DNA from 3 places in the Thalassotalea nanhaiensis genome. Region 1 is predicted to be linked to each of the others. Evidence: predicted binding sites of a transcription regulator. Region 1 holds the regulator's gene; each other region holds the start of a gene.
What was found. Region 1 encodes FNR, which switches genes on or off when oxygen is low (the NO sensors DNR and NnrR bind a similar motif). Its sites were predicted from a motif close to TTGATCTAGATCAA; they were not measured.
Positions count from the first base shown of each region.

Region 1 (11,302 bases):
CGCATATTTACAATCACTTGGTCATGCGTTGAAATAATTATGGATATTGGCTTATTAAGAGGCATTTTTACGGTATTAATCTTCGTACTATTTATCATCATAGTACTGTGGGCTTATAACAAAAATCGTAAATCATCGTTTGATGAAGCTGCTAATTCTATTTTTGACGAAAACGAAAATAAAAACGACAAAGTGAATAAGAACAAAGGAGACGATTAATGTCTACATTTTGGACTGTATGGATATCTGTTTTAACACTTGGCACCTTAGTAGGTTGCTGGATACTATTACGTTGGTGTTTAACAAACTTTGCTGGTGTTCCTGAAGGGGAATCGATGGGCCATGAGTTTGACGGTATCGAAGAATTAAACAACCCTCTTCCTAAGTGGTGGAGCACGTTCTTTTTAGTTACTATTATTTGGGGTTTCGGCTACTTAGCTTTATACCCTGGTTTAGGTAGCTATCAAGGGTTATTTGGTTGGAAAAGTTCAAACCAAGACGTAACAAGCCTTGCTGACTCAAAAGCTCAAGTTGCTAGTGCAAAAGAAGCTGGTTTAGCGGTTCAGTATGACCGTGAGATTGAAAGAGCAAATGCTAAGTTTGGTCCTATTTTTGCAGAATTTGCTAAACAAGACGTTGAATCATTAAGTAAAGACAAAAAAGCGCTGAAAATTGGCCAACGTTTGTTTTTACAAAACTGTTCACAATGTCACGGTAGTGATGCCAAAGGTACAACCGGCTTTCCTAACCTAGTTGATAATGACTGGTTATACGGCGGCGATGGCGAAACGATTGAGCAATCAATTTTGCATGGTCGTAAAGCACAAGGCATGATCGCATGGGAAACTATGGTTGGTGGCGAAGAAGGTGTTAAAGAAGTTGCGGCTTACGTACTTTCTCTTAACCCAGAGCGCGCAGCTAAAGTAGACTCTGCATTAGCCGCTAAAGGCGAAGCAAAGTTTGCTATGTGTGCAGCATGTCACGGTGCTGATGGTACAGGTAGTACTGCAATGGGTATCCCATTAGGCGCTCCTAATCTTACCGACAATGTATGGTTATACGGTGGCTCTGAACGTGCTGTTCAGCAATCCATTGCCAATGGCCGTGCTGGTGTGATGCCTGCTTGGAAAGATATTCTAGGTGAAGATAAGGTACGTGTAATTAGTGCGTACGTTTATAGCTTATCTAACCAAGAGTAACTAAACTGCTTTCAACAAAACCCTGGATGGCATTGCTAGACAGGGTTTTGTTTTTTCTGTATAAACCCTGAGTTTTTATTTGTTTACGCTGTAAAATATAGCATAAACAAATAACAATTTACTTAATGTAACACCCTCTTTTTTGTTTCTTAATGAAGCGTTAACATGGTCACTTACACAACAGAGAACTTTTAAATGCAAACACCTTGGTATAAAGAGCCGTGGGCTTATCTAGTCTTTGGTCTTCCGTTAATTTCAGTATTCGTCGGTACTACCGTCTTTTTTGTTGCTCAAAACAATGCCGACACCGTTGTAGTTGATGATTACTATAAAAAGGGCAAAAGCATTAATCAGGACATTCGTAAATACAAACTGGCGCAAAAGCTAGGCATTCGCTTTGATATGCAAGTGACGAATAATGAAATTATTTTAATTCCAACAGGCATTGAAAAAACATTCCCGGTTCTTAACGTAAATTTCTACCATGTGACCATGGCTGAACGTGACTTTTCAGTGAAATTAACGCCTGACGGTAAAGGTTGGATGCGTCAAAGTTTTGACCAAAACGTACAAGGGAAATGGCGTGTATTGGTAACTCCTTTTGATAGTGAGTGGAAAATGCAAACTACGGTTGCCCTGCCTCAGTCGCAATTTACCGAGTTTGAATTACAATTTTAATGAATAAACCACTAAAATGAACAATCCAAACTGTTTTCATTGTGGCGAAATAATCCCAACGGGTCTTTCGTTATCAGTTGTCATTGACGACAAAGCTCGAGATATGTGCTGTATTGGTTGTCAGGCTGTCGCAAGCGCAATCGTAGACAACAATCTTGTAGACTATTACCGATTTCGTAGTGAAAAAGGTAATAAAGTTGACGCTCAAGTCCCTGATGCCTTGCTCAATAACCAGTTTATTGACGATGAAAACCTACAGAATGAATTCACCTTCGACGTTGATAATTGTAAAGAAACCATACTGTCTATCGATGGTATGTCTTGTGCAGCATGTGCTTGGTTAATAGAAAAGCAATTATCACAAAAACCTGGCATCGCTAAAATACAAGTTAACGCGACAACACAACGAGCCACTGTTACTTGGCAAAATGACGCTATCAAACTCAGTGATATTTTAACCGCGATTCATCAAATTGGATATCAAGCGTTACCATTTAAGGCTAACTTAGCCGAACAGCGCAATAAACAACAATCGAAAGCGTTTGTTCGTCGTCTTGGCGTATCCGGTATTTTAACCATGCAGGTCATGATGATTGCCTTCGGTTTGTATTTTGGCGCATTTAGTGACTTAGCAGAGCATAATTTGGCCTATTTACGTGGGACGAGCTTTGTTCTCACCCTACCCATTGTTACCTTCGGCGCATTTCCATTTTACACGGGAGCCATTTCAGCATTAAAAGCCCGTCGGTTATCAATGGATGTTCCGGTGTCTATTGCAATTATACTGGCGTTTTGTGCCAGTACTTGGGCAACATTCACACGCTCAGGTGAAGTGTACTTTGAGTCGTTAGCAATGTTCACTTTTTTATTGCTGATCGGTAAATATCTAGAGTTTAGAGCGCGGGCAAAAGCTGCAGAGGTATCAGCTAACCTGTTGAAGCTTATGCCATTAACCGCAACAAAACTTGTTATTGTTGATCAACAAGAGCAAGAACAGGTGGTCAGTGCCAAGCAATTAGAGTTAAACGATATAGTCATTGTTAAACCCGGTGAAACTATTCCAGGAGATGGAATAATTTTATCAGGTAAGTCTAGTGTCAACGAAGCCATGCTTACCGGTGAACATTCCCCTGTGCAAAAAGCTAAAGGGTCTACAGTATTTGCCGGTACGGTAAACAGTGATGGCAATTTAACCATAGAAATTGTTAAAACTAATTCTGATAGTTTCCTTACCAATTTGATCCGCCTAAGTGAATCAGCACAAGCTCATAAACCAGCCATCGCGAAACTCTCCGACCGTATTGCACAATACTTTGTCGCATTAATATTGTTAACCGCAATAGGTACATCGATTTATTGGACGATGCACTCTCCAGAAGAGGCGTTTTGGATAACACTTTCAGTATTAGTTGCTACATGTCCTTGTGCCCTGTCACTGGCCACCCCAACCGCGTTAACGTGTGGCACAATCAGATTAAACAAAGACGGCATCATGATCAAAAATGCCCACGTGTTAGAAACTATGCCTAAAATAGACTGTATAGCTTTTGATAAAACAGGCACGTTAACCAACGGCGAATTTGCCATTACAGATATTGTTTTACTTAACAAACAATATGACCGAGACAGTATCTTAGCAATAGCTGCAGCATTAGAAGCACATTCTGAACATCCATTAGCGAAAGCATTTAATGAATATCGAAACCACGATGTCAATGTAAAAGATGTTGAAGTGGTTCCCGGTTGCGGCGTTAAAGGCTCTAAAGATGGTCACCAAATATGCATTGGTAAAGTGAGCTGGATTGAACAATTTACACCTATAGATGACAGCCATCATAAGGCACAATGTTTATTAACGGTAGATAACATTCTAATAGCAACGTTTTATATGCAAGATACATTACGAGTTAATACCAAAACAGTCATAAATGACATGCGTTTAGCAAACATTGAAACACTGTTGATCAGTGGTGATAATAAAGCTGGGGTTGATGCGTTTAATCAACAGGTACAACTTGATCAATCCTTTGATACATGTAGTGCCAATGACAAACTAACCATATTGGCTGATAAACAAGAAGCAGGTAAGACTGTAGCTATGGTTGGCGACGGGGTAAATGACTCCCCTGTTTTCGCACAAGCCCATGTATCTATTGCAATGGGGAGCGGTACGGAAATAGCCAAAAGTGGTGCCGATGTTATTTTATTGAATAATCATTTATCAAGCTTATTAAGACTTAAACACATAGCCACTAAAACGTCTAATATTGTAAAGCAAAATTTTGGTTGGGCATTTGCTTACAACGCTATTATTTTACCACTGGCTGTTTGTGGTTTTATCACCCCTTATATGGCAGTATTAGGAATGTCAGCAAGTTCAATAATTGTTGTCACTAATTCATTAAGATTATTAAAGTAGTGATTCTATGAGCGTTATTTACATCCTTATTCCTATTGCCATCATTTTTACAGCGATAGCTATTTATTTATTTTTTTGGGCAGTAAAAACAGAACAGTTTGACGATCTAGAAAAACAGGGAATGAGTATTTTATTTGATGATGAACCTACAACTGATAAAACAAAACCTACCAAAAGCGAAACAACTAAATCGAACGATGAACACACCCCAAGTAACACTGATCAGTAACTACTTATGGAATTAGATTTTTTATCTGCGTTTCTAATTGGTATTGCTGGCGCAGGACACTGTGTTGCCATGTGTGGCGGCATAACAACAATGCTAACAGCGTCAATCGAAGACAAATCAAAAGCCAATATCAGTCTTATCTTAGCCTACAATTTTGGCCGAATTAGCGCTTATACTTTTGCTGGAGCCATTGCTGGTTTAACGGGTTCCCTCGCTGCTAAATCGCTAGGCTTTCCTATTTTATGGTTAAAGGTTATTGCCGCGTTATTTGTTATATTTTTAGGGCTTTATATCGCAAAATGGTCGTTCGCTTTAGCAAAAGTAGAAAATATAGGCAAAATGTTATGGAGGTATCTACAGCCTCTGAGTAAGAAATTTATACCCGTTACCAATATAAAGCAGTCATTAATGTTAGGAGTGGTTTGGGGTTGGCTACCATGTGGATTAGTTTATTCGACCCTTACTTGGTCCATCGCCAGTGCGTCTTGGTACAACGGTGCATTAATCATGTTTGCATTTGGTTTAGGAACACTGCCAGCTTTACTTACCCTGTCATCTGGCTTTAAATTTGTAACTAAAACGTTACAATCTGTTTTAATTCGTAAATTAACAGCAATTTTACTGATTATTTACGGTACATTTTCGTTATATATTGCCCTAAATCAAATATTTTAGTACTCTTCATCCAACAGAATTAAGATGTAGATTGTAAAGAAATATGCCTCAAATAATACCCATTGCAAATAATATTAAATGTCAGAACTGTAGTATCAGTGAACTATGTTTACCATTTAGTTTAAATGAAACAGAACTGAATTTACTTGACGATATTATTCAACGTAAAAAGCCAGTGCAAAAAAACACCCAAATTTTTAAAGCAGGTGAAGAATTGCATACCCTTTATGCTATTCGCTCGGGCACGTTCAAAACATTTATTATTTCTGAACAAGGTGAAGAACAAATTACCGGGTTTCATTTGGCCGGTGATTTAATGGGTTTTGATGCTCTTTCAGATAAAAGCCATCCTAGCTTCGCTAAGGCATTAGAGACGTCAATGGTGTGTGAAATACCGTTTGAAGTACTTGATACCCTTTCAAGCAAAATTCCTAAACTTAAAGCTCAGATGATGAGCTTAATGAGTTCAGAAATACAATGTAGCAGTGAAATGTTACTGCTATTAAACCGTAAAAATGCGGAAGAAAAATTAGCAACATTCCTTGCTAACTACGGACGTAGGTTAGGAAGTCGTCATTTATCTTCGGTTGAATTTAACTTACCGATGACCCGAAGTGAAATAGGAAATTATATTGGTTTAACCATTGAAACAATTTCTCGTTTAATGACTCGCTTTCAAAAGGAAGGTTTGATCAAAGTAGAGAATAAATTCATTACCATATTAGACAAAGATGGCTTATTTGAATTAGCCGGTTATAGCAAATAAACAAATTTCCAACTCTACTTGCCGCGTTGATTTATATTTGATTTAAATCAACGCGTTAATAAACTTTTCACAATTCCCCATAAATATTCAATAACATATTTGTAACAATCGCCAGTTCATATTAAGCTTATATCAGCTTAATAATATTTATATTGGTGAACGTATGGAAAGTTATCAGAATATATTAGTCGTTATCGATCCAACAACTGAAGAGCAAAAAGCACTGGCAAGAGCATGTATTTTAGCCAAAAGTTCAGGTGCTAAGGTCACTGCGTTTTTATCTATTTATGACTTTTCCTATGAAATGACTACCATGCTGTCCGGTGAAGAGCGTGAAGCAATGCGTGAAACTGTGGTTAAGGGTAGAGCCAATTGGTTAACTGATCTGATAGAAGACTTTGATTGTGACATCCAAACTAAAGTGGTGTGGCATAACCGCCCATTTGAAGCAATTCTTGATGAAGTAAAAGACAATGGCTTTGATGTTGTTATTAAAAGCACCCATGAGCACCCCACTTTACAATCCGTAATATTTACCCCGACCGACTGGCACTTGATTCGTAAATGCTGGGTACCATTATTATTAGTAAAAGAACACGCGTGGCCTGATAATGGTCATATTTTAGCAGCAGTGAATGCCGGTAGTGAAGAAGAAGAGCACCAGTCATTAAACAACAAGATTTCTGAAGAGGCTATCAACCTGGCTAAACTGATTAATGCTGATGTACATTTTGTTAATTCTTACCCTGGCACCCCGATAAACATCGCCATAGAAATTCCAGAATTTGATGCCAATGAATACAATGATGCGATGAAACAACATCATGTGGATGTCATGAAAGAGCATGCTGATAAATTTGGCATGAAGGAGGAATTTCTTCATGTAGAAGAAGGGTTACCTGAAGATGTCATTGAAAAAGTTGCAACACAAATAGACGCAGAATTGGTGATCTTAGGGACTATTGGCCGTACAGGCTTGTCGGCAGTACTTATTGGTAATACTGCGGAACACGTGATTGACCGTTTAAACTGTGATTTATTAGCTTTAAAACCTGACGGCTATCAATCGCCATTTCTAAAATAAAATTAAATTGATTGATTTACTGCTTATAAAGCATTAATCGCTAATTTATTAAAGCTTTTAACTTATGTATAATGCGCGCCTTAAAGTAAACTATACGGTGCGCAACATGTCATTACAGACCCCGAATACTCCATCAAACGTTACTGACGTTAAAATTGCAAAGCAACAGCAAGCAAAACTTGAGAAACGTTTTCGTCATCATGTGGGTAAAGCAATAAGCGATTACAACATGATAGAAAATGGTGACAAGATCATGGTGTGTTTATCTGGCGGTGCCGATAGTTATACCATGCTGGATATATTACTCAAACTTAAAGCCTCTGCACCAATCCATTTTGATATCGTAGCGGTTAATTTAGATCAAAAACAACCGGGCTTTCCAGAGCATATATTACCAACATATCTTAAAGAGTTAGGTGTTGAATACCATATAATCGAAGAAGACACCTATTCTATTGTTATGGATAAAATTCCAGAAGGGAAAACCACCTGCAGCCTTTGTTCACGCTTACGCAGAGGGATTTTATACAGCACTGCAAAGCGTTTAAAGGTTACTAAAATAGCATTGGGTCATCACCGTGATGATATGATTGAAACACTTTTACTGAACATGTTTTTTAATGGTAAAACCAAAACCATGCCTGCAAAGCTTGTATCAGATAATGGCGAACATGTAGTAATTCGACCACTTGCTTATTGTAAAGAAAAAGAAATAAAACAGTACTCCGGATTAAAACAGTTTCCAATTATTCCATGTAACTTATGTGGCAGTCAGCCAAACTTGCAAAGACAGAATGTTAAAGCCATGCTGAAAGACTGGGATATTAAATTTCCAGGACGTGCCGAATCTATTTTCACCGCATTACAAAATGTCGTACCTTCTCATTTAGCAGATCATCAATTATTCGACTTTAAGAATGTTGATTTAAATACAGGTGTTGTAAATGGCGGCGACATTGCTTTTGATAAAGAAGAAATAACACCCGCAACGAGTTTTGTTCAGCCTAAGTTTGAGCAAGGTGACCTTGTAAATTTTACAGAAATTAAATAACCCAATTACTTTTAAATTCGTTTTTTTTGATTTTAACTGCTATCTATTAGTAATAAATATAAAAAATAACAATACGTTAGACAAAATATACTGAGGAAAACTTGCATGTTTGAAAAATTATTTAAGCTTGTAGAACATGGTACAAATACAAAACGTGAAATCATGGCTGGTTTCACCACATTCTTAACCATGGGTTACATCATCTTTGTTAATCCTAGCATGCTGGCAATGACAGGTATGGATCATGGAGCAGTATTTGTTGCTACGTGTTTAGCTGCGGCTATTGGTTGTTTCATAATGGGCTTTTATGCCAACTATCCTATCGCATTAGCACCTGGTATGGGATTAAACGCATTCTTTACGTTTACTGTGGTTATGGAGCTTGGATACACTTGGAATGTTGCCTTAGGGGGCGTATTCATCTCAGGGGTGATTTTTACCATATTAAGTATATTTAAAGTTCGAGAATGGATTATAAACTCGATCCCCCATGCACTAAGGTTTGGTATTGCCGCAGGTATCGGTATGTTTTTGGCGTTAATTGCGTTAAAGAATTCAGGAATTATTGTCGCAAGCCCTGCAACGTTAGTTACATTAGGTGATATTACTTCATTCGGTCCGATGATGGCTGTATTAGGCTTGTTTCTTATCGTTGGCTTAGTTAGCTTGAACGTTAATGGAGCAGTAATGATCGCAATTCTTGTGATCACTACCCTTGGCCTTATGTTTGGCGATGTAACCTATTCGGGTATCATGTCAATGCCACCTTCACTTGCGCCGACTCTAGCTCAACTAGATATATCAGGTGCATTGGAAGTTGGTATGATCAGCGTTATTTTCGCGTTTTTGTTTGTCGACTTATTTGATACCTCAGGCACACTAATTGCCGTAGCCCATCGAGGTAACTTGCTCGATGACGACGGTAACCTGCCACGCTTGAAAAAAGCCTTGTTAGCTGACTCAACAGCGACAATTGCAGGTTCTATGTTAGGGACATCGACAACGACGAGTTATGTTGAAAGTACAGCTGGTGTTGCAGCAGGTGGTCGAACAGGCTTAACGGCGGTAACGGTAGGCGTATTATTTATAGCAGCCCTATTCTTCTCGCCATTAGCTGGAATGATCCCAGCCTACGCAACAGCAGGTGCTTTATTCTTTGTTGGCGTATTAATGCTTGGCGGTTTGGTCCATGTAAAATGGGATGATTTAATGGATGCCGTACCTGTCGCTGTTATCTTGATCACGATGCCACTAACATTCTCAATCGCTGACGGAATTGCCTTCGGTTTCATCAGTTACGCTGCGGTTCGAGTATTCAGTGGCCGCTTTTCCGACATTAACCCGAGTGTTTGGTTTTTAGCTGCATTGTTTGTTGCTAAATTTGCCTTCATGTAATTCTATTTAGGCAAGCATAAGGCCTGTTTAAAAGGGTCTGCTTGCCGCCATTAAATTATTTAAAATAATCATAAATTTCAGGGAAAATAATGAATAATACAGTTAAAACCTTGTCTTCTGCATTAATCGCAGCAGCTTCTTTAGTTACGTTTAACGCCCAAGCAGAAATATTTTGGAGCGATAATTCGATCTCTTTATTAAAAAATCTTAGTGAATATGAAGTAGATACAAATGATGACGTAACTGTTATTACTTTAGAACACGCATCAGGACACAACTGGGGCGATTTATTCTTTTTTGCTGACCGTTTGGACTTTAAAGAAGATTCAAGCCACCCAGAAACCAAAGAAACATATGCAGAGCTATCACCACGTTTAAGTCTTAGCTATGTTACTGGCTCAAAAATGGAATTTGGCATCGTTTCAGATGTATTCATAGCAACAACGTGGGAACACGATACTTATGAAAACGAATTCTTTTCACAAAGTTTCGATAACTATCTTGTTGGTGTTGGTGCCGACTTAACAGTGCCAGGGTTTGCTTTTTTCAATGTAAATGTATATCAAGCTAATAATGAAAACATTGACAACGACACGCAACTAACCGTTGTTTGGGGCCTGCCGTTTAGTCTTGGTAGTGCAGACTTTATGTTTGATGGTTATATTGACTGGTCATCAGCAGAGGAAACTCATGCCGCTGATTTTCACTTTAATCCACAATTACGCTTAGATGTTGGTAAATACTTTGGTGTACCAAAGAAATTTGAAGCAGGATTTGAATATTCGTACTGGGTAAATAAATTTGGCCTTACCTTTCCTGATACAGAATCTGTATTTAGTGCGATGATTAAAGTTCACCTTTAACAGTAACCTGTCCACAAATAAAAAACACCACTAATTTGTGGTGTTTTTTTTGTATTTAAACTAAGAAATTAATCGTCTTTGATCCATGGTGAAATTACCGTTGGTGGTAAATCAAAACTAATGGCCTTTTCAGTAGAATGATTATCTTGATCAATGGCTAACTTGCATTTCTCTTGTTCACACACTAATGAAGATTTAAGCGCTCCGTCGACATAAGACATACTGTCTGGTCGGCTTAATTCAATATGTAAGCCATTTACGTTAGGCATCATAAACCAGAGGAACGAGCCAAACTCGTCAACCAATTCTTGCATCTGCTTGGTAATTAACGCTAATTCACTATAAGTAAAATCTGTTTTGGTTTTATCTTTAACCTGCATTTGCATTTGCAAAATACAATTTTGGTATTCATCTTTTAGTTTAACCCTTAGCAACGCAAACTTGTCGTACAGTTCACGCGATAAAGGTACAAGAAGTTGACCATCTTCAGCTATTTGAATTGCTGCCGGTTCTTTGCCTTGTGCAAGCATAGTTGCATCTACCAGTTCACAACGGGTTCTTTTATAAGAGTCGACCAGGTAAAAACCCATGGTAATGTGATCTAGCTTATTCTCTTTAATCAAATCCAATCGCTGGTAAAAGCCTTTATATTCAAGATCTACTGCTTGGCTGGCAAAAGCAGTTAGCGATAGGACGCCCACTGCGATGCATTTCTTAATTGAACTGAGTTTGTTTGAACTTTGTTTCATTTAATTTTTTACTCAAATTTACGCTTTAATGTATTTATGGTTATGACGCAGCATAGTATTTATTTCGACAATATAATCCATGCCACGCTCTGAATAAGGTAATAAACCGGTGGCCAGCACATCAGGACGAAGTTCGACGCCATTATCTCTTAACTGACCTCTTATTGTCCTGAACAAATCATATGCAGGGTTAG
Region 1 covers NZ_CP134146.1:2,319,247-2,330,548, forward strand. The annotation lists gene ccoO (cytochrome-c oxidase, cbb3-type subunit II) at 1-37, shown strand, start outside; gene RI845_RS10170 (cbb3-type cytochrome oxidase subunit 3) at 40-219, shown strand; gene ccoP (cytochrome-c oxidase, cbb3-type subunit III) at 219-1,199, shown strand; gene RI845_RS10180 (FixH family protein) at 1,395-1,877, shown strand; gene RI845_RS10185 (heavy metal translocating P-type ATPase) at 1,894-4,296, shown strand; gene ccoS (cbb3-type cytochrome oxidase assembly protein CcoS) at 4,304-4,525, shown strand; gene RI845_RS10195 (sulfite exporter TauE/SafE family protein) at 4,532-5,200, shown strand; gene fnr (fumarate/nitrate reduction transcriptional regulator Fnr) at 5,244-5,966, shown strand; gene uspE (universal stress protein UspE) at 6,130-7,050, shown strand; gene ttcA (tRNA 2-thiocytidine(32) synthetase TtcA) at 7,157-8,101, shown strand; gene RI845_RS10215 (NCS2 family permease) at 8,207-9,496, shown strand; gene RI845_RS10220 (outer membrane protein OmpK) at 9,586-10,359, shown strand; gene RI845_RS10225 (DUF2987 domain-containing protein) at 10,428-11,108, opposite strand; gene RI845_RS10230 (glucosaminidase domain-containing protein) at 11,127-11,302, opposite strand, start outside.

Region 2 (11,302 bases), 1.8 Mb from region 1:
ACGTGTCGTAGGACAAAGAAAAATCTTGCCAGATCCGAAGTTCAAAAATGAACTTTTAGCAAAATTCATCAACATTCTTATGGTTGATGGTAAAAAATCGACAGCAGAAAAAATCGTTTATGGTGCACTAGACATCTTAACTGAGAAAAATTCTGATAAAGAACACTTAGAGTTATTCGAGATCGCTTTAGAAAACATCCGCCCTTCAGTGGAAGTTAAATCTCGTCGCGTAGGTGGTTCAACTTATCAAGTTCCAGTTGAAGTACGTCCAGTACGTCGTAACGCTCTAGCCATGCGCTGGTTAGTTGACGCTGCTCGTAAACGTGGTGAAAAATCAATGGCTCAACGCCTAGCTAACGAAATGTTAGATGCTTCTGATAACAAAGGTTCAGCTGTGAAGAAACGTGAAGACGTTCACAGAATGGCTGAAGCTAACAAAGCATTCGCTCATTACCGTTGGTAAAATAATATGGCTGGCCAAGCAATTGGCCAGCCTTTTTCTGTTATCTAAGCTCAAGCTTAGAACAAGGATTAAGTAAAGTGGCTCGTACGACTCCTATTGAGCTATACCGTAACATCGGTATCTGTGCTCACGTAGATGCTGGTAAAACGACAACAACAGAACGTGTACTATTTTATACTGGTCTATCTCATAGAATTGGTGAAGTACATGACGGCGCTGCAACCATGGACTGGATGGAACAAGAGCAGGAACGTGGTATCACTATCACATCCGCTGCTACTACCTGTTTCTGGAAAGGCATGGAAGGTCAATTCAAAGACCACCGTATCAATATTATAGACACTCCCGGCCATGTAGACTTTACTATTGAAGTAGAACGCTCTTTGCGTGTACTTGATGGTGCCGTACTAGTACTTTGTGCTTCATCTGGTGTTCAGCCACAAACTGAAACCGTATGGCGTCAAATGGAAAAGTACGAAGTACCTCGCTTAGTATTTGTCAATAAAATGGACCGTACCGGTGCAAATTTCCTAAACGTTGTTGAACAAATGAAGGATCGCCTTGGCGCGAATCCTGTACCAATGCAATTAGCAATTGGTAGCGAAGAAGAATTTACTGGTGTTGTTGATCTTATCAAGATGAAAGCAATTAACTGGAATGACGCCGATCACGGCATGACCTTTACGTACGAAGATATCCCAAGTGATATGCAAGATTTAGCAGAAGAGTGGCGTGAACACTTGGTTGAATCTGCAGCAGAAGCTTCTGAAGAGCTGATGGATAAATACCTGGAAGAAGGTGAATTATCTGAAAGTGAGATCAAAGAAGGACTTAGAACTCGCAGCTTAAGTAATGAAATTATTCTGGTAACTTGTGGCTCAGCTTTCAAGAATAAAGGTGTGCAAGCGGTATTAGATGCCGTTGTTGAATATTTACCATCACCTACTGAAGTAAAGGCGATAACCGGCATCAACAACGATAAACACGAAACCGAAGGTTCTCGTGAAGCTGACGACAGTGCGCCATTCGCTGCTCTGGCGTTTAAAATTGCAACTGACCCATTCGTAGGGACGCTAACTTTTATCCGTGTATATTCGGGTGTGGTTAACTCTGGCGATGCGGTATACAACGCAGTTAAAGCTAAAAAAGAACGAATTGGCCGTATTGTACAAATGCATGCCAATGATCGTGCTGAAATCAAAGAAGTTCGTGCTGGAGACATCGCGGCCTTAATTGGTATGAAAGACGTAACAACAGGTGATACCTTATGTGACCCACAAAAAGTGATCACATTAGAGCGCATGGAATTTCCAGAACCGGTAATTTCAATCGCAGTAGAACCAAGAACTAAAGCTGACCAAGAAAAAATGGGTGTAGCTTTAGGTAAACTTGCAGCAGAAGATCCATCATTTCGTGTAGAGACTGATGATGAAACTGGTCAAACGATTATCTCTGGTATGGGTGAATTACACTTAGATATCATTGTTGATCGAATGAAGCGCGAGTTTAAAGTTGACTGTAACGTTGGTAAACCACAAGTATCTTACCGTGAAACTATTCGCAAAAGCGTTGAAGTTGAAGGTAAGTTCGTACGTCAATCTGGTGGACGTGGCCAATTTGGACATGTTTGGCTTAAATTAGAACCGCTCGCCGAAGGTGAAGGTTTCCAATTTGAGAGTGAGATTGTTGGTGGTGCTGTACCAAAAGAATATTGGGGGGCTGTTGAAAAAGGTTGTGAAGAACAAATGCAAAACGGCGTTTTAGCTGGTTTTCCATTGTTAGATATCAAAGCAACTTTATTTGACGGTTCATTCCATGATGTCGACTCAAATGAAATGGCTTTTAAAGTAGCTGCTTCAATGGGCTTTAGGCAAGGTGTGCTAGATGCAAACCCTGCATTACTTGAGCCTATGATGAAAGTTGAAGTAACTACCCCAGAAGAAAACATGGGTGATGTTGTTGGTGATTTAAACAGACGTCGCGGCATGATTGAGGGTATGGATGAAGGTCCGGCAGGTTCAAAGATAGTTACAGCACTCGTGCCACTATCTGAAATGTTTGGGTACGCTACTGATTTACGTAGTGCAACTCAAGGCCGCGCATCTTACTCAATGGAGTTCAAGCAATACAATGAAGCTCCAAAAAATGTAACAGAATCAATTTGTCAGCCGAGCGGATTTTAATTCTAATTGGCAATCTAATTAAGAGAATTAATCTTAATTAGTAATTTAAATTCAAGCTTGCTCACAAAGAGCATGCTTACTATAAACTTTAAGGTATTAGTAAAATGGCTAAAGAAAAATTTGAACGTTCGAAACCACATGTAAACGTAGGTACAATCGGACACGTTGACCACGGTAAAACAACATTAACTGCTGCAATCTCAGCTGTACTTACAAAAGTACACGGTGGTGAAGTTAAAGATTTCGCACAAATCGATAACGCTCCAGAAGAGCGCGAGCGTGGTATTACAATCAATACTTCTCACATTGAGTACGATACAGATACACGTCACTACGCACACGTAGATTGTCCAGGTCACGCCGATTACGTTAAAAACATGATCACAGGTGCTGCACAAATGGATGGTGCTATCTTAGTAGTTGCTGCTACAGATGGTCCTATGCCACAAACACGTGAGCACATCTTACTATCTCGCCAAGTTGGTGTTCCATTCATTATTGTTTTCATGAACAAATGTGACATGGTTGATGACGAAGAGTTATTAGAATTAGTAGAAATGGAAGTTCGTGAACTTCTTTCAGAATACGATTTCCCAGGTGATGACTTACCAGTAATCCAAGGTTCTGCATTAGGCGCACTTCAAGGTGAAGCTAAATGGGAAGAGAAAGTAGTTGAACTTGCTGACGCACTTGATTCTTACATTCCAGAGCCAGAGCGTGCAATCGATGGTGACTTCATTCTTCCAATCGAAGATGTTTTCTCAATCCAAGGTCGTGGTACGGTTGTAACAGGTCGTGTTGAACGTGGTATCGTACGTGTAGGTGACGAAGTTGCTATCGTAGGTATCAAAGACACAACAGTAACTACATGTACTGGTGTTGAAATGTTCCGTAAGCTTCTTGACGAAGGTCGTGCTGGCGAAAACTGTGGTGTTTTATTACGTGGTACTAAGCGTGAAGAAGTACAACGTGGCCAAGTATTATGTAAGCCTGGTTCAGTTAACCCACACACTAAATTCGAATCAGAAGTATACGTGTTAAGTAAAGATGAAGGTGGTCGTCATACTCCATTCTTCAAAGGTTACCGTCCACAGTTCTACTTCCGTACAACAGATATCACAGGTGCTGTAGAGTTACCTGCAGGTGTTGAAATGGTAATGCCTGGCGACAACCTTAAGTTTGTTGTTGAGCTAATCAACCCAATCGCGATGGAAGAAGGTTTACGCTTCGCTATCCGTGAAGGTGGCCGTACAGTTGGTGCAGGCGTAGTATCAAAAATTATTGATTAATAATTTTTATACAGCCTAGCTGAAAAGAAGGTCGCGTAGCGGCCTTTTTTTATGCCTGTTCTACCAGCTTCACGGTGTTCCGTGATGACGATAGCGTTAAGAAAATAGGCACTATTTTTAGCTATCGCTGTGAGCCTCTGGCTTGCAGATAAATCATTTATGATTTACTTGAGCCGTACAGACCGAAAATTGCTCCTGCATTTTCGGCATACACGCCATTCATGGCGTAATCGGTGCTGGTGTTGACCTATGATTGCTCCATGCATAATAGGCATATCGGCCATCCATGGCCTAATCTCTAAAATCATCGACTAATATCGATAATTTATAGAACACTAAAGAAAGGTCGCTAACGCGGCCTTTTTTATTGGCTAAAATTTAGAAACGAGAAACGAGAAACGAGAAACGAGAAACGAAAAGCTATTGTTCTATGCACGCTGTCAACTTGGGAGGTCCCGTGCCTCGTTTATACTCGCACAGGATGACGTAGTTTAAGTTAACAAGCTCTGCGGAGGCTCAATCGTATCTCGAAAAAATATAACGTCATCCCGGAGGAGCTCAAGCGACATCCGGGACCTCCGTATTTGACAGTGAGCTTACAATCCCAAACCTTATAAAACAAAAAAAGAGGATTAAGCTATAGGCTTAATCCTCTTTTATGCTAATTCTGTGTACAAACTACTTTAACGAAACGACACTTGTACCGGAATGGTTAATATCTGCTTACCGTAACGTTTTAACCAAGTATAAATGATGGCTAATGTTGCAATTACCGACAGAATACAAATGCTCGCGTACACTGGTTGCGCAGCTAAGTTGGCAACTTGGAAAGTGAATGTCGCAGCTAGATAAGCCAGTGCGAAGCTCCATAAGCCAGCAAAAGTAGCCCAGCGTGTACCCACTTCATTCTTAATTGCGCCCATAGCGGCAGCACATGGCGTGTAAAGCAAGATAAACAACAAATAACTGAATGCACCAATAGTGCCTGCAAAGGCTGTTTGCATAATGGTAATAGTGCTTTCCTCTACGCCTTGCTCTTGCGCGGCTACATGGATGTCAGATATGTCACCAATATCAGTTCCAAGTGGGTCTTCAGGTTTAATACCTAATAGGTTTTCCAATACAGTGTCCGATGCTTCATCCCATAATTCAGGTATCGTACTTAATTCGCTTACTTCTTCTTGAGGGGCAGAATATAAGCTGTTAAACGTAGCCACTAGCGCTTCTTTAGCAAATATGCCAGTGATGATACCAACACTTGCTTGCCAGTTTTCTTCCTTAACACCCATCGGCTCTAATAAAGGAGTAACAACTTGTGCAGTTTGGCTTAGTAACGACTCTTCAGTATCTTGATGACCAAACTCACCATCGGTTCCTAAGGAATTAAAAAAGTTCAGGATACACACTACTATGACAATGGTTTTACCTGCACCGAGAATAAAAGATCGAGTTCGTTGCCACACGCGCTGAATCAAAAAAGACAGCTTTGGTAATTCATATAGTGGTAACTCTAAAATGTTTACTGAATTAGTGCCCATTAATATTGTATGTTTAAGCAATAAGCCGGTAAAAAGTGCGGCAGCAATACCGATTAAATATAACAAAAATACGATATTCTGGCCTGAATCAGGGAAAAATGCTGTGGCAAATAACGCATAGACAGGCAATCGAGCACCACATGACATAAATGGTGCCATCATAATCGTGGTAATTCGCTCTCGTTCGCTATCTAGGATGCGAGCCGACATAACCGCAGGTACGGTACAACCGAAGCCAACAATTAGTGGGACAAAGGCTTTGCCAGGCAAGCCGATTTTTTGCATTAAACTATCGACTACAAACGCTGCTCTAGCTAAATAGCCGCTGCTTTCTAATAGCGATAAACCAATAAATAAACAGGCAATGACTGGTATAAATGTCGCAACCGTCTGAATGCCCAGGCCTGCTCCTTCTATTATCGTTAATAACCATATTGGTAAATCTAATTTTGCAAGGTGATACTGTGGATAGTCAACAAAAATAGCACCGGCAAAAATATCAAAAAAGTCGATAAATGCACTGCCGACATTAATGGCGAACATAAATAACAAATACATCATCAGTAAAAACACTGGCAAACCGAGCATTGGATGCAAAATGAATTTGTCTAATTTATCACTGAATGAATGAGTCTGCTTTGCGCAAATTGTTGCTTTAACCAATAAGTCATTTATAAAGTTATAACGTGACTGCATGATTGCGATTGTATCTTCGTTATGGCTTTGGCATTGGTTATTCTGACAGCCACCTTGTTCTAGCTCAAGTAAGTCACAGTTGTTTTCGGCTAATTGAGTTGAAATGTTATCAGGTAAAATGAGGTTTTTAGGGCGACTCGTTTTGTTGCTTAAAGACTCTAGAATAGATTCTATTTTTTCTGTGGTATTTTTAGCTAAGCTGTTTACTGCAATAACTGGACAACCTAACTCTTTGGATAAAATATCCAAGTTCAGCTCATCAGTTTCTTTACGATCTGACTTGTTTAACACCACGCACATAGGTAAGCCAAGTTCTAATAATTGCGTGGTTAAATATAATTGCCTTTTTAATTGAGTCGCATCAACAATATTGATCAAATAATCTATATCTTCATTTTTCAGAAAATCTTGGGTGATAGAGAGATCTTGGCTTTGTTGAGCTTTAGCAGTTAAAGAACTGATACCGGGTAGATCAGATAACAGCCTTGCTTGACCGAGTAAGTTACATTGCTTTTGTGTACTGGCAACGGTAACGCCGGTCCAATTTCCTGTTTTTTGTTTTGAACCCGTTAAATTATTGAAAAAGGTACTTTTGCCGGCATTTGCAAATCCGACCAGGGCAATATGAGAAAGTTGTGACATTAGACTAGTTCTATACCAATTTGTTTGGCGACATTTGTGGCAAGACAAACTTTAGTGCCGTGCAGATGAAAGGCGATAGGGCCGTTAAATGGTGCTTTTTGCGCCATACAAATTTCAGACTTTAAGGCGAACCCTTGTTCCATTAATTGCGCGGCTAAATCGAAGTTATCTGGTAAATAACTTATTTTAGCTCGTTGGCTTTTTTGCAATTCAACTAGGGTCATAAAACTACCTTAAATAATAATGATTCTCATTTCATTTTATAAAAACATTGCCATTTCAGCAATAAAAGAATGATTAAATCAGTTAATAATTGATGTAAAGCAACAAATTTGCGGTGGATTACGATAATTATCTCTTGGAACGAGAGTAACGAATCCAAATATACAAACCACTGAGTGAAAGGATAATAATTGCAAGGGCAACAAGATCCATGAACAACACCATATAATCACCAAATATGCGGCCAGAATGGGCATCCAAAATTACTCTTTCTAATGATAGAAACTGTGACTTATAACGTATGCTGGCATTATTAATATCGGCACTGGTAACTTGATCAGGGACAATCCACGAAGGCTCGTTAACAAAATCGACGTTATGCCAATCAAGCAAGTGTTCGCCACTTTGATAATAACCATTTGAGCTGTTTACTATGATAGAGCTGTTATTAATAGCCATCGCTGTAATGTTACTTGGAAGACCATCACTGGACGTTATTGTATCAACCAAGCTATCGTTATCATCATAAAGTGATAATGTATTTGTAGTTAACACTAGATAAAATTCTAAATATTGGCCTATTGCGATGACATCCTCTAAACCTTCCTGCAACAAAGTATCATCTTTGAAGATATAGCCGTCACTGACAGTGAATTTTTTATCATGGAAAAACGTGGAATTGGTAGGATCCTTGATGCCATAATGTTGCAGTAACCATTGGTTTGTAATGGAAGTATGGCCAAGTTTAAAAAGTTCAGTATGGTTTAGCGCGATACCTGAAATAGATAAAAAGATCAGAAGTACGGCAGCAAAAATCCCTGATTTTCGATGCCACTCACGTAAATGACGAATCAGTTTTGCGTGAAGAGAGTTTTTAGATACTTTAACCATTTTATTGTTTCACTTGGGTTTTGTTATCTAACCAGAGCGCAAGGCGAGCAACTTTATTCAATGCTCTAACAGACAAGGTAGCACCTGTTATTCCATCGATATGCTGAGTGAGTTGATTGTCATCATCTAACTGGGCATTTATAAATTGCTTGGTAAAAAATTGATGACGAACTTCATCACCTCGACTTTCTCGAAATGCGAGTACTTTTATATTTACAATTTTAGTATCTTCAATATGAACACCAATCGTAATAGGTTTTTCCTTACCAATTTCATCAAGTATCCACACTGTGGCATCATCTTGTTGCCAAAAACGAATACGCAGTTGGTTGAACTTACGCTTCATTATGGTACTGATAGCAGCCTTATCATCAGTTGATAGCCATAAAACCTCTGTTTTTGGTACTTCGGTGTTAAATGCTTGTGCTAAAAATTGCTCATTAGACTGATAAACTTCATCCGCAAATGCTGAAAATGCACTTGCAGATAAAATTAACAAAATGTAGATAAATTTGTTCACGTAGTACCTTTTACTCGGTCTGATAGTCGTTTTCTACCCGAAAATATTAATAGGTAAATATAGCATTAATCGTTTCTATTCATTTAAGAAAAATATTGTTTTATCCATACTTTTCTTAAATGAATAAAGTGAATAAGGATTATCCTTATTCACTTTAATATTGATTACTTGTCTGCAGAGACAATTAATTAGAACTGGTAACCAAATCCTAAGTTAAAACCTTTAGAGTCTTTAGAACCGCCTAACTCTTCAACATCAGCTTTAAATACAACATCTTCGTGTAGCCAATAGTTGATACCAACTGTAGTTGTTTCTACAGCTTCAGAAGAACTGTCGCCTGCTTGGTTGTTATATTCCGCATAACGAGCAAATACGCCAAACTCTTCAGATATTTTGTAAGAAGGCTCTACGTACCAACCTGTTTGCTCATCACGACCAAGTGATTCTGCTTCGTCACCATCAATATCCCATGTGGCGTATAATGCACGAATACTAAAGTCATTAACTTGATAAATTGCGTGTGCTTCAATTAATGTTGCCGCTGCTTCATCAACACCCGCTGCGCTTTGAGTAATATCCGTTTGATATTGTAATGTTGCAGCTAATTCTAAACCTGGAATAGCAGTGTATTTAACACGACCTGTATAAGCTAAGTTTTCTGCACTTGCTTCAGCAACCTTTTGACGACCTTTACGAATTAAATAAGCATTTTTATCAGTTACTTCATTAACAACATTTAAACCACTTGTGATTGCTGCATCAATGCTTAAACCAGGAGCCACTTTAAAGTTACCAGCCAAACCTGCTTCCCACCAAGTTGCAGGAATAATGTTTTTCTCAACGCCGTTACGCTCTACACCGTAGAATGTTGGTGGCTCATGAGTTTCATTGATGATACCAACAGGTACTAAAAATAAACCCGCTTTAGTAGTGATATTTTTGCTGTAATCATATTCAACGTAGGCTTGTTCTAGTTCAACTTCACCAGGCTTGTCTTCACCGTCACCGGCTAATGAATGCTCTAGTTCAAACTCTGAGAAGAAACGTGTTTTTGAATCGAACTCATGGCCAAAGAATAAAACAAAACGGTGAAAATCAATTTCAGCATCTTCATCTTCATAATTGTTATAGTGAAGTTCACCATAGCCACCAATAGTTGTATTAGCAAATGGATTTGCAGATGCATTTTCATCCATTTGATCAGCCGTTGCTTCAAGACGACTTTCAGTCTCATTTAAACGTTTCTCTAAAGACTGTAGAACTTTTTGTTGTTCTGCGATTACTTCACGTAATTCTTGAGTTTCTTCAGCAGCCATTGCATTAGTTGCAAATAAAGACATAAGCGCAGTTGCGATAATTGATTTTTTCATCACTTGGTATTCCCTGGTAAATGTAATGTTTTCAAATGGTAATTATTTTATGGCGAGACTATAACCAAAGTTAAATCTAAATGCAAACAATTCTCATTTAGATTTGTTGATTTAGATCAAATTTTTTATAAATGATAAAAAAAGTTAATAAATGTCGATATTTGTACAGGGGGGGGAGGAATACACCTAAGCTATAAAGTAATCAATGAAATTGTATCGGCAATTCAAATGAAAATTCCCAGCAAATATATATGGTTAGACATTTTGACAAGAGACAAAAAGATTTTTGAATTAAATGTTTTTTCTCACGAATAAATTACGCTCTTTTGTAAAAAGCGACTAATCTTTTTAATAGGGTATTTTTTATATTGCCACAGGATGTTCTCGGCAGTTTTAATTCATTAATAAAAACCAGGTGAAGCATGCGTTCAAGTAATAGTTCAGGGTTACTTTCAGCAACATTATTTCATTTTAAAAATTTTTATAAGTTAATACTGCTCGTCAGTATTTTACTATTGGCTGGTTGCGACCATGACGACGATGATAACGATGACAAAAATCCTGATGCAAACATTACCGCCAATGCAGGTGTTGACCAACAAGTAACCTCCCAAGTAATTGTGACCTTACCTGGTTCAGGTACAACTGATACAGGAACCATAAGCACTTATGCTTGGACTCAAATCTCTGGTGATAGTGTTACGCTACTAAACTCTGATTTTGCCACGGCAAGTTTTACCAGCCCAAGTAACCCAACAGACAATGTTTTAACATTTGAATTAACCGTAACAGATACCGAAGGCAATTTTGCTACCGACACTGTTGATATTACCGTACAAGTAGATGGTGGCGGTGGAACAGTTCCACCAACAGCAGAAGCCGGTTCAGATAAAACAGCAATGTATGGTGATGTTGTTAACTTATTTGGTTTAGGAACCGACTCAGATGGCAGTATTGTAAGTTATCAATGGCTACAAGTGTCTGGCGCAACTGTGACCTTAATTAACCCTACTTTCCCCACAACAAAATTTACAGTGCCAGATATTGAACCTGGTGATTTAGTTTTTGAACTAACTGTTACTGACAATGATGGTTTAACGGCAACTGATACAGTGACAGTGACTATTGAAGGCGAAGTGGTTCCACCGCCAATTGATGGAGTGGTCCTATTTGAAACACATTGTGGCGGTTGTCACACGGCTAATGGTTTAGGAACACCTGGCGGTAGTGATAAAACTGGTAGAACAGCAGAGCAAATAACAGATGCAATAGCAACCGTTAGTGCTATGAACTCATTGGACTTTTTAACTGCAGAAGAAATCCAAGCTATATCAGTAGCGATTACTCCAGAAGAAATTGATGGTGCAGCATTGTTTGAATCTGATTGTGGAGGTTGTCACACAGGTAATGGCTTGGGCTCTGGTAGCTCAGGACCGGATTTAACCAGTTATACCTTTGAACAGTTAACTTCTCGCCAGGATATGGTAG
Region 2 covers NZ_CP134146.1:495,661-506,962, forward strand. The annotation lists gene rpsG (30S ribosomal protein S7) at 1-463, shown strand, start outside; gene fusA (elongation factor G) at 541-2,646, shown strand; gene tuf (elongation factor Tu) at 2,751-3,935, shown strand; gene feoB (ferrous iron transport protein B) at 4,619-6,811, opposite strand; gene RI845_RS02375 (FeoA family protein) at 6,811-7,035, opposite strand; gene RI845_RS02380 (PepSY-associated TM helix domain-containing protein) at 7,163-7,924, opposite strand; gene RI845_RS02385 (FMN-binding protein) at 7,926-8,444, opposite strand; gene RI845_RS02390 (porin) at 8,633-9,814, opposite strand; gene RI845_RS02395 (c-type cytochrome) at 10,237-11,302, shown strand, end outside.
Region 2: the regulator FNR is predicted to act here: its motif matches at 7,125-7,138, upstream of RI845_RS02375 (FeoA family protein).

Region 3 (11,302 bases), 830 kb from region 1:
TACCTCAGCATTAGTTGCACAATATGATGCTTTTAAAGTATTTCCTGATTTAAATGTAAACGGTACATTTACGTTAGGCGAAAACATTGGTGACTTAGGTGGTTTAAGTATAGGTATGAAAGCTTATAAATTATCACTCAATGGTGAAGAGGGTCCGGTATTGGATGAATTTACCGGAGAACAAAGGGTTCTAATAGGATTTGCTCAGGTTTGGCGCGGCATTCATAGAGAAGAACTATTACGTCAATTAGTTGGCACTGATCCACATTCTCCGCAAAAATTTAGAGTAAATGGCACGGTAAGAAATGTACCAGAGTTTTATACCGCTTTTGACATTAAAGAAGACACTAAACTTTACTTAGCGCCAGAGCAACGCGTTAAAATTTGGTAATTCTTAACAGTAACTGAGAATAGCCAATTACATTGGCTATTCTTCAGACCATTCAAATTCATCAATCGCCGTTCTAGCTTCTGCTATAGTGCAATTAGCTAGAACGACTAATTCTGTAACACTTATACCAGGGTTTCGTTTAACTAAGTTGAGTATTTCAGTATGAGTAAAACTGCCCCGCTCTTTTTCAATTAACTTAACCAACCATTGCCAAGTTTCTTCTTCAGAGTTTCGTACAAGCTCAATAATTTTTGTCATTTGCTCACGGTCAGCTGTTAGCCGCCAGTTTCGCGAACGACCAATACGGTTTAATTCACAGCCAGATTGTCTTACAAGTGCCTTCAACTCAAACGCTCGCATGGCGCGACGTAGAAATGATGGCAATAAGATGTGATGAACTGCTGGCAAAAGTTTAATCTCTTAATTAAAAGTTAATAAAATTGCTACGAGTATATCAAGCTATTAATAAACAAAACAAAAAAATGCTCCTGCTTTTTTATCGTACAGCACATCCATGTGCAAAAAAACCACTGATAAACAGTGGGTTTGAATTTATTATCCTGATTTGATTACTCAGGTATACCGTGCATTTCGTAGCATTTAACTAGTAAGTCTTCTTCTGATTCAACATGATCAGGATCAGGCTTAATACAATCTATTGGGCAAGCAATAACGCATTGTGCTTTTTCATAATGCCCCACACATTCGGTACATTTATTAGGATCAATTTCATAAATCTCCTCGCCAAGGGTTATCGCCTCGTTTGGACATTCCGGGTCGCACATATCGCAGTTGATGCAGGTGTCTAATATTTTTAATGCCATGTATATGATTTCCTTGACGAAAAGCATTTAGCTGATTGTTTTAAAAGAGTTTTCATATCAAGCCTAGTAGAAAAATGCGTTACTTTGATGGTAACTAAAAGTAATAAAATTACTTACATTGTACCAAATTGGTAACACAAATCAGTAACACAAATTTTAAATTTGAAACTTTGTGTTACTGACACTTAAAAATAAATCAAAATTTTTTCGTTTAATCATGATGTGGACACCCGCAGGTTACTATATCTCGTGTTGCAACATTTACTTAGAAGATCTTCGAAAATTGGCCTTGAATGCCAAGGCCTCCTTTTGTTTAAATTTTGGAGATACAAATCATGAAAATTAGAAAACCTGTTAAACCAACGCGAGAAATATACGAAGCAGCCAAAAAAAAATGGGAGTCAGTAAAGCCTAGTTATGAACCTGATGATTTGGAGAATTGTCGTTGTTACGCAGTAACAATACTAGCTTATACAGGTAATGCGAAGCTCTCCAAGTACGAACAAGAAAACAATCTTCGTATCGACTTCACTAAAGGAGGGCGTGTAACCATACGCTCTAATTTCCCTAAAGCTTCTAGGATGAAAAACTTTACAATAGGTGATTACCCTCTGGTTCAGCTTGTTTCGTCTCGCACAAAAATTAAGGAAGTTTTTGATGGCAACTCTAGTAGAGGCACAGTGAGTGACGCAATTGATTTATATGAAAAGGATCTGGAACGTAAAGTGGCTAATAACAAGTTAAGTCAAGGTAGCTTTGGTACTTACGAGTGCCGACTTAATAAATTGCGCCCTTACTTTAACAAAGCCCCAGTTTTTGCTGACTTAATGGCGGGAGGGATAGAATGTGTACTTGACCAAATTATTGAAAATGAATCGCCAAATTATGCTCCAGAGCTTTTCGCAGAATTAAAGAGAGTATGGGGGTTTGCAGCATCTAAGTTAGCTAACGGAAGAAACATAGCTGCGAGCATAGCTGTTGACTATGTGTCTTCACGGGTGGAATGTGTTTCCGCAACAAGGCTGTATACAGATATAGATAGCATTGTAGAGCTTTATATCAATATCGGCTTAGCCCCCAGTACTCAGCAGAAAAACGCTATGCGGTACATGATATTAACAGGTGTACGTCCCATTAATGTCTGTAATTTGCGGTGGGAGTGGCTAGACGATATCCGTTGTCCAAGGAAGATAACCTATCCGAAAGGCACGATGAAGGACAAAAATCGCCCTTTCGAATTACCTGTAACTTCTGCCCTGCGAGCATTACTAAAAGAACAGCGACAATGGCAATTACAAGCTGGTAGCTGCAATAAAGAGTTTGTGTTTTTACAGCCAACTAATCCAAGTGAAGCATTTGCTGTGCGTTCTCTGGACAAGTTAATCAAAGACTACAGTCCTGTTGACTGTGTTAAGGGTGACATTGAAAATGCGAATGTAAAAGGCACAAATGGTGCTTTTAACACCATGTGTCGCAAATTTTGTAAAACTAACATCAAGGGGTTGCTGAAACAAAGCGGCCGTACCTATAGCGATATCAATTTCATTGCAAATTTGGCCATGCACCACAAAACCACTGATGAAGACCACAGAGATGATATGAAGGAACCATACGATTTTACAAACGAACTCTTTCCGCATGATTACCAAGAAAAATTTAACGCCTTTAAGTTACATCAGGCGTCAATTTTAGCTAAAGCTAAAGAGCTTGTAGGAAAGAAAGTCCGTAAAACAGGAAGAGAACAAGCTATAGAAGAGCGTGCTATTGAAAATCAAGAACGCAATAAACTTCGAGCAGAGATCAAATCAAGCATCGGAAAAAAAGGATATTCTTTGTTTATTAGAGATCCACTTCCTAATGGTAATACATTAGTCAAAGATTTAATTTTGGACCAAGAAGGACGTCAGGAAGTAAGGGAACATCTTAGTTCTAGTATGGCGATCGCAGCGTAGTTGATCTCCGATGTTCTAGTTGTAGTGGTCAAGTAAAACTGGCCACGGTCTTGTATTCTTGCCAATATCTTCTTTCTGATTCATTAAAGCTAATATAGCTTGTAAACAATTCAGTTAGATATAAATAAAAACAAGAGAGATAAAACCCAAGGCTCTAATCCGAAGTGGGGAGCAGAGAATAAATGAGATTCTGCATGCAAACCGTTATATTTCCCTAGCTTAAAAACTATCTATAAGTGTCATTACTTCGCAAGAAGTAGATGACTAAAGCTTCGCTATTTGGCGAGGCTTGCAGGAGTGGCGAGAGCCATTTGGATTTTGACGGGGATCTCGTTGATTGAAAACTGTAGTCCGGTTTATCCCGAACACGATTGAGGCTCCCATAGGGAGCTTTTTTTATTTATAATGAGAAGGGCTTTGCTATGCGAAAAATATTCATCAAGTGCGTTATTGCTTTACTTCTGTTTGCGGTCGTCGCTCCGCTTATCAATCAAGCAGTGCCATTTTTTACTGCGTTAAAAATCATTCCTAGCCAGTGGTTGGTATAGTTTTTGAAAAAGCCTTAGTCCATTTTAGGTTGCTAAATTGATCAAGGCTTTTGACTAGGAGCGAACGCAGAAAAATAAAAGATAGGACGGTGGATTTAGCTGCCTGGCTGCCCCCGTTCTTTATTTTCGTCGCGTGCGACTAAGCAGCAAAGCTGTGAGCGAGAGCGAATTTTCACCCTGTGAAAACTTGTTGTGAATCATCTAAAGCCGCGCCCAAGCGCATAAGGCAGACCTCCCCAGCGGTCGTTTTTGGTGAGAGCCGACAGGCTGCCACCCGTCAGCAGCAAACTTGTTTGCGAGTGGCTGACCAACCGATTCCCCGAGTCCCCGAGGACAGGAAGTGGTTGGTCAGGCGCGGAGCGCTGGACGGGTGGCGTTTATTCTTAAATTGAAGTGGAGCGACAGTGACAAGTAAACGTAGGGCGTCCAGCCCGTAAGCGTTTGAGTCCAATTTAATGATAAATAATGAGCGGAGCGAATCAGTCTATTCACGTATGTAATACGCGTCTGTTTTTGTGCCTTGGTGGTGTGCGCAACACATCGACGCTTTATTGTTCACTGTTCCCACGCGTAAAAATCCCCGAGGTGTATCTCTATTTATTTTAAACACACACCAACCAGACGAGCAAAATGAGCGATTATCTCAATAACAACAACTTTTCACCCATCAATAATTTCGGCACAAAATACGGTGGTACAGCGAGCCGTAAAGCTTCTTTACTTTTTGAGCAAAAAGTTTTAATTTGGCTCTCAAAATTCAAATTCACAAACAATATTATCATTGCTGACCTTTGCGATATGAAGCCTACTAGCGCACGCGATAAGTTGCGCAAGTTGGCGAATAAAAACCTCATTCGCAAAGTTCAATGTATGTCGGTCCGTGATAACTTTGTTTACATTCTCACCCAAAGCGGAGTGAATAAACTCTTTGATAATTACAACATTAAAAGCCCGTCACCGTGGCTTGATGTAACCAAAGTCAGAGACAAAACACAGGCTACGCACGATTTATGCGTGCAGTATTTTTGCGCAATACAAAGCGCAATTAATGCAACCTATAGCATAAAAAGCGAATTTGAATTGGGCGATCTGCCAAAAATAAAAGGACGTATTGGGAATAGCAATGTTGAGCTAAAGCACAAACCCGATGCAATTATAAAACACGCTGAAGGCTCTGATTTTAGTGGAAATTGGGCGGTGGAATACGAAAGTGTTCGCAAAAGCAGCGACCGCCTGACTGAAATTTTCACGTATCATTATTTACATAGCAATTTAGATGATCGAGAGCGAAAGTATTGGGCGGTGCATTATTTTTTCAGTCGATTTTCAGACTTAAAATACTATAAGAAGATACTAAATAAAGTAGCAATAAACCGTTACCCTGTATGCTTTACTCACGTTGATGGGGGCGAGGAATACGATGAAAACCAAGAGCAGCGCGACAATTTTTTAAACTGTTTTCACTTCCACCATATTCATAATCAATTATCGGAAAATTTCTATTTTAGGGACAAGGCTATCGATATTAATTTTTGATTCGTAGTTAATATCCCTAAAAAGTCGCTTCTAATTCAATCATAGATAACAACTACTATCGTCTTTTTGCTCACTATAAGATAGCGCGGAAGAGCTTATATACTCTTGGATTGTGCGCTTTAATTGACAGAAGTCTATAAATAATTCAAATGTTTGACAAATTAAAACGCTCAGATGAGCACCTTTTATTGCACTATTGTAGAAAAACATGGGAGAATAAAATGATTGAAATAAAACAATAAAACAGGAAAACAATGAAAAAAACATTAACTACACTAGCATTAGTATTAACCTTAGCTTTAACTTTATTTGGATGCGGCAAAGACATTCCTAGCGATGACTATGTAAGGGAGCTAATTGAAATCCAATTTACTCTTAAAGAACAAGAGGAAATTTTTATACAAGAGTTTAACCTTAATGATGATTTTACCCTTGGCATCATGATATTGGACGAATTTGAAATAACCAAAGCTGAATTAATTAGTGAGAGTCAATATAGGGTAGAGGCATCAATTCTATTTCATTTCACAAGCGACACCGATAAAATTGCGAAAAGCATAGTAGAAAAAATGCGAGCTCACTCTAACGAAAATTTTGACGACGAATACATAGAAGTATTATCACAGTCTTTTACACGTCCGCTTGAAAAGTTATTTGGCAAATCAAAGAAAGGCGAAAGTAAATTTCGCTCTGGATTTTATATATTTAAAAGAGTAGATGGTGAATGGATACTTTCTTAGTACCCTCAGACAATCTATATATTTATTATAACTCTTATTTTAGATGGCATTAGAGAATAAAAAGAAGCACTTAGCGAAAGCGGTGTTTTTTTTATGGCTGAAACAGCACAATCCACCGCCAAGCACTTTCAGGAGTCTGTTTTCGGTTGTGCAGTCAATTAGCTTGCTAATTGACTCCACAGATCAAATAATAACGCTCAATGCATGGGTTATCTAACTACGTTAAAAATTACGCCATTATTGGTCACCGAAAATTTAAAAGGGATTGTGCGCTTGTTTTCCGCATTGCGATGACGAGCCTTGCTAAACACCCACTCAATGTGCTCTTTGGGTTCTTCATTTTTCTTAACTGTAGGTGCTTTCAAATCAATAGTTAAGTCATTAAAGGTGTCTAGTATTGAGCTACCCATTCGGTCTCCAGATTTAACTGTGTGGTTGACTGTGATCACAGCTAGGCCACTTGAACGGAGTTTGCGTAACCAATTAGTGAATTCTTTCATTTTCAAAGGATCTTTATCATCCGTTTCACTTAGCACTGAGATAAAATTATCCAATACTAAAACTTGAGCATCTTTTGCATAATGCTCGACAATGCCTTGCCCAATTTCGGATGTTAGGTCCGGGATATTTAATCCAATGTCATCGGTGTTCATCACAGATAAGTTGTTATCCAATAACTCTAGTTGTTCGCCGTTAAAGCCTTCAGAAAACTGAAAAAGCCTTTCTTGTATGTCTTCTTCGGGCATTTCAGCGTCTATATAAACGATTTTAACAGGAGTCTCAGCTTTCCAATAGAGGAACCTTGTTGCTGTTGCCATCGCCACGCAAGTTCCCAAGACAGTGTAAGTTTTACCACCACCAGCCCCTGCGGAAAAGTTGTTGATGGTTTTAGACCGTATTAAGCCTTCTAAGTAATTCTGCCTTAAAGGGATTACCTTATTCTTTATAGCTTTTACCGTTTTTGGCGCGAATGCTTCAAGCTCTATTCCTTCGCTAGCACATAATTGCTCAAGCCGATTTTTGTTAAAGTCATTTTTGGAACCGACTAAAAACGCTTCATTCAGATCATCGTTAAAATTTTTCAATTGTTTTCACCATAATATCAATTGGTTATTTAAAAAAAGGGAAAGTCTGGCCTCAAGGTTTAGATATTTTTGTATGTCCTGAACCTATAAATTTTCTAATTTTGCAAAAATTAAAAATTTATAGGTTTAAAATGAGTAATGCTGCTGTTTCAAATCACTAATAAATTTACAACTGAACAAGTTAGCAACAGTAAGTTCTGTGCTCAACAAGCACAGTAGTATTAGTACTAATGCACGTAAGCTCTCGTCGTCAACCATGTCAAGGTTCACTTTGTATTCCTGACCAACAGCACAATCATCAGCCTTTATTAAAGATAGGATAATCTGTCCAATATCAATAGAAACGTCGCTATATGCGAACACTTCTAAAAGAGCCTTGAGCTGCTGGATAGCTAGTTCAGTTTGTTTATCTAATATCATTGAGTATTCCTCGATTAAATGAAAAGGAGTGGCAAAAGACACCACTAATTAAGTCGAGAAAAATATACCCTCAACAGATAAATTTTAATAAGTTTGATTATGCTAAATATTGGTAAAAATGGATTGAAATATTGATTGGTTTGTTATCAAATAGCACAAATTACCAATAACAAGAAAAACTAAAGGAATTAATGTGAAAAAAATACTACTTATGTCGTTACTACTTTCTTCGACAATAGCGCACAGCGCAGAGGTATCGGTGACTTGCAACTATCAGAAACACCGAATTTACCACAATAATGAGACTATAAAAATTGATTTTGACAAAAGAAAACTGACACTAGCTAACTCTTTAGAGTACAAAATCACACATATTGGTTCTTACAAAAACACCCCTATTTCCTTAACCGCTGAAAAAAACACCTATACACCATATAGAAAAGAAAGGGTAATTCTAAAATATACCCCAGAAAAGAAACAAATAGGGTCTGTTATAGTTATTGATGAAATTCACCCGAGTAAACAAGGTGAATACTCATCTAAACCTTACAAGGGTGATGATGGATTCCAAGTGATCTCTAGTTCATACATATGTAATCGATAACTTTTAGCTAAAGTAGAACTTACAGTCTATAAGCACTTTCCATTATTGACTCATTAAATTGCTTTAATGAGTCTTTACAAAATTCAATTTTCTTATGAGATAACTTATTGCACTTAATTAAATGTTTCATAGGGTGTTTAGTACGATATACCCACAAGGTTTTACGAGTAACATTTAAATACTGACAAGCTTCTTGATGCGATAACATCACAGTTTTACCTCCTCAAAGACTTGATTACAGAAATGGTCTAATGAATCTGGACAAAAAAATAAATGTCTTCCTGACCGTTTGAATGCCTTAATCAGCTTGCGATGCTCATGTGTATACATATATGACCATAAAGTCTTACGGCATATTTTCAATCTTTTGCAAGCCTCTGTAGCAGTGATAAGGTTATCTATATTCATTGTAACTCCGGTTAATTTGAAGAATTACAGCAATATTAATGTAAGGGTGTCTTTATGTTGAATAATGCGCTAAATTTGGAGAGAGCGTGCTGATATGGATAGAAATCTATGTTACTGTGACAAGGTCTTCTGATAATTGTCAGTAACACGGCAAGTAACACAGATTTCTATCTAGATGAAAACAAAGGCGTTATTTTAGGTGATCGCACATATCACAATTTATGCAAGTATCTAAAATGAGTAACGCCATATTGATCGAACCTTGCGTTAAGCGCTTGCTTGGTTTTGTGCAAATGGGTGACGAGTATTCTCACCATCATTTAAATACCGCATAATAATGCCGTATTCCAAGTCAAAATCAGTATCGAGTTTTATTTGTACAAAATGCCCCGAGCCTTTAGCGTCGGTAACTTCTTCGCCTTTACGGTTTTGCATATACTCCAAGACAAAGCTAATATTGCCTTGTGGGGTCATTAATTCTATTGAATCACCCGTTAAAAACTTATTTTTAACGTCAATTTCAATCAAACCATCTTCCGTTCGACCTAACACTTCACCAACAAACTGCTGACTGTCAGACTTTGAATAACCATATTCATAATTTTGTAAATGGTCATGGCGATGACGCGCCAGGAATCCTTCGGTATAACCACGGCTGGCTAAGTGCTCTAGATTGCCTTTCAGATCTTCATTAAAACTTTTACCTGCAACGGCATCATTCATTGCTTGTTTATATATTTGCGCGGTGCGGGCACAGTAATAGAATGATTTAGTACGTCCTTCAATCTTTAATGAGTGCACACCCATTTTAACTAATCGTTCTACATGCTCGATTGCACGTAAATCTTTAGAATTCATGATATAGGTGCCGTGCTCATCTTCAAACGCCGGCATATATTCACCTGGACGACCTTGCTCTTGCAATAAAAACACTTCATCGGTTGGCTTTTGCTCTTTTTTGGCCATATCTGGCGTCCAAATTTCTGGCTCTTCTGCACCAATAATATCTTGCTGAGGCGCTACGGCAATAATTTCACCATGCTCATCTTCTTTGGCGTCATGGGCATTGTAGGACCAACGACAAGAATTAGTACACGTGCCTTGGTTAGGGTCTCGTTTATTAATGTAACCTGATAATAAACAGCGGCCAGAATAAGCCATGCATAACGCGCCATGTACGAAAACCTCAATTTCCATTTCAGGCACTTTCATGCGAATTTCTTCAATTTCATCTAATGACAATTCACGCGACAAAATAACTCGCTCTACACCTTGTTGGTGCCAAAACTTTACTGTTGCCCAGTTTACAGCATTCGCTTGAACCGATAAATGAATTGGCATATCAGGGTAAGCTTCGCGGATCATCATTATTAGGCCTGGATCACTCATAATAAGTGCATCTGGCTTCATTGCGATAACAGGTGCGATGTCTTTTAAATAGGTTTTAAGCTTTGAATTATGTGGTGATATGTTGCTTACAACATACAACTTTTTACCAAGTGCATGTGCTTCATTTATGCCAATTTCAAGGTTGGCTAAGTTAAATTCATTATTACGAACGCGTAAGCTATATCGAGGTTGGCCTGCGTAAACAGCATCGGCGCCATAGGCAAATGCGTAACGCATGTTTTTAAGACTGCCAGCAGGAGATAATAATTCTGGTGAAAACATGTAAATACCAACCCTATTTATTGTAAGGACATTAAAAAAGAGCGGTATTTTAGTCGCTGAAGGCGAAAGGTTCAATACACATACAGTTAACAACTGTTATTAAATGTACGAACCTTGTTCAATATCAATAAAAATAGATACTTAACGGTTAATCTTCTAAGTAAGAATTAGTTGCTAATTCAAATTGCGCTAACATATCTTCAATGAAACGGTTCACTTCACCGGTCATAAGGGTAAAGTCAGCATCAATTTTAACCATCATATCGTCAGTTGGAATGTCTTCATTTTGCTCATAAACGCTGTCGTGGAACTTAACGCGTTTAACACTTAAGTCATCTGCCAGTACACAAGATAAGGTTTGATCCCAATCAAAAGCAATTTTAACTACCTGTTTTTCACCCTTTTCGCCTAAATGCGCCAGGATTTCATCTGACAATAAATCTTGGTTTTTACAACGAAGTACAGCGCCATCATCGCCCATAGCTTTTAATTCGCCTTCAAAGCCAATAGTAAAGCGTTCAGGTAATGTTTGCTCTAATAACCAACTGGTCATTGTCGTTTCAGCGCCAGCATCTGGTACAAAACTGGTCACCGGTAATGATCCTAAGCACTTACGCAGTAATGCTAAAAAGTCTTCTGCTTTGCCGCGAGAGCTGGTATTAACAACGATGATATTTTTTTCAGGACAAATATAGCCTTGTGTATCACTAATGCGAGAAAAAGCACGAGGCAATAACGCAAAGGTTATGTCTTCTTTAAATTGTTCTTTTTCTTTTTTAGTAGCTTTACGGCTGTGCTCTTGTTCAAGCTGCTCAACCTTTTCTTCCAGCGCTTCTTTTACAACAGAAGCAGGAAGGATTTTTTCTTCCTTACGAGCCGACAATAGGTAACATCCATTTGCATGATGTAATAATCGATTGCCATGCTTACCTATAGCACTTGCCCAACCAAAGCGGGCTAATTCTGTTTTACCACAAGGTGCAAAAACATGCTCTTGTAAAGCTGTTTCAAGCTCTTCTTCAGTTTGAGTAAATGGGCGAGTAAACGCGAAAATGTATAAATTTTTAAACCACATGATGAATTTCCTTGCCCAAAAGTTTAAAGTGGGAGTATTGATAATGAG
Region 3 covers NZ_CP134146.1:3,153,597-3,164,898, forward strand. The annotation lists gene RI845_RS13580 (M13 family metallopeptidase) at 1-391, shown strand, start outside; gene RI845_RS13585 (ribosome recycling factor family protein) at 428-799, opposite strand; gene RI845_RS13590 (YfhL family 4Fe-4S dicluster ferredoxin) at 961-1,215, opposite strand; gene RI845_RS13595 (hypothetical protein) at 1,551-3,167, shown strand; gene RI845_RS13600 (hypothetical protein) at 4,346-5,251, shown strand; gene RI845_RS13605 (hypothetical protein) at 5,506-5,991, shown strand; gene RI845_RS13610 (AAA family ATPase) at 6,201-7,076, opposite strand; gene RI845_RS13615 (hypothetical protein) at 7,203-7,496, opposite strand; gene RI845_RS13620 (hypothetical protein) at 7,690-8,100, shown strand; gene RI845_RS13625 (hypothetical protein) at 8,120-8,311, opposite strand; gene RI845_RS18820 (helix-turn-helix domain-containing protein) at 8,308-8,508, opposite strand; gene trhP (prephenate-dependent tRNA uridine(34) hydroxylase TrhP) at 8,776-10,179, opposite strand; gene rdgC (recombination-associated protein RdgC) at 10,328-11,254, opposite strand.
Region 3: the regulator FNR is predicted to act here: its motif matches at 10,294-10,307, upstream of trhP (prephenate-dependent tRNA uridine(34) hydroxylase TrhP).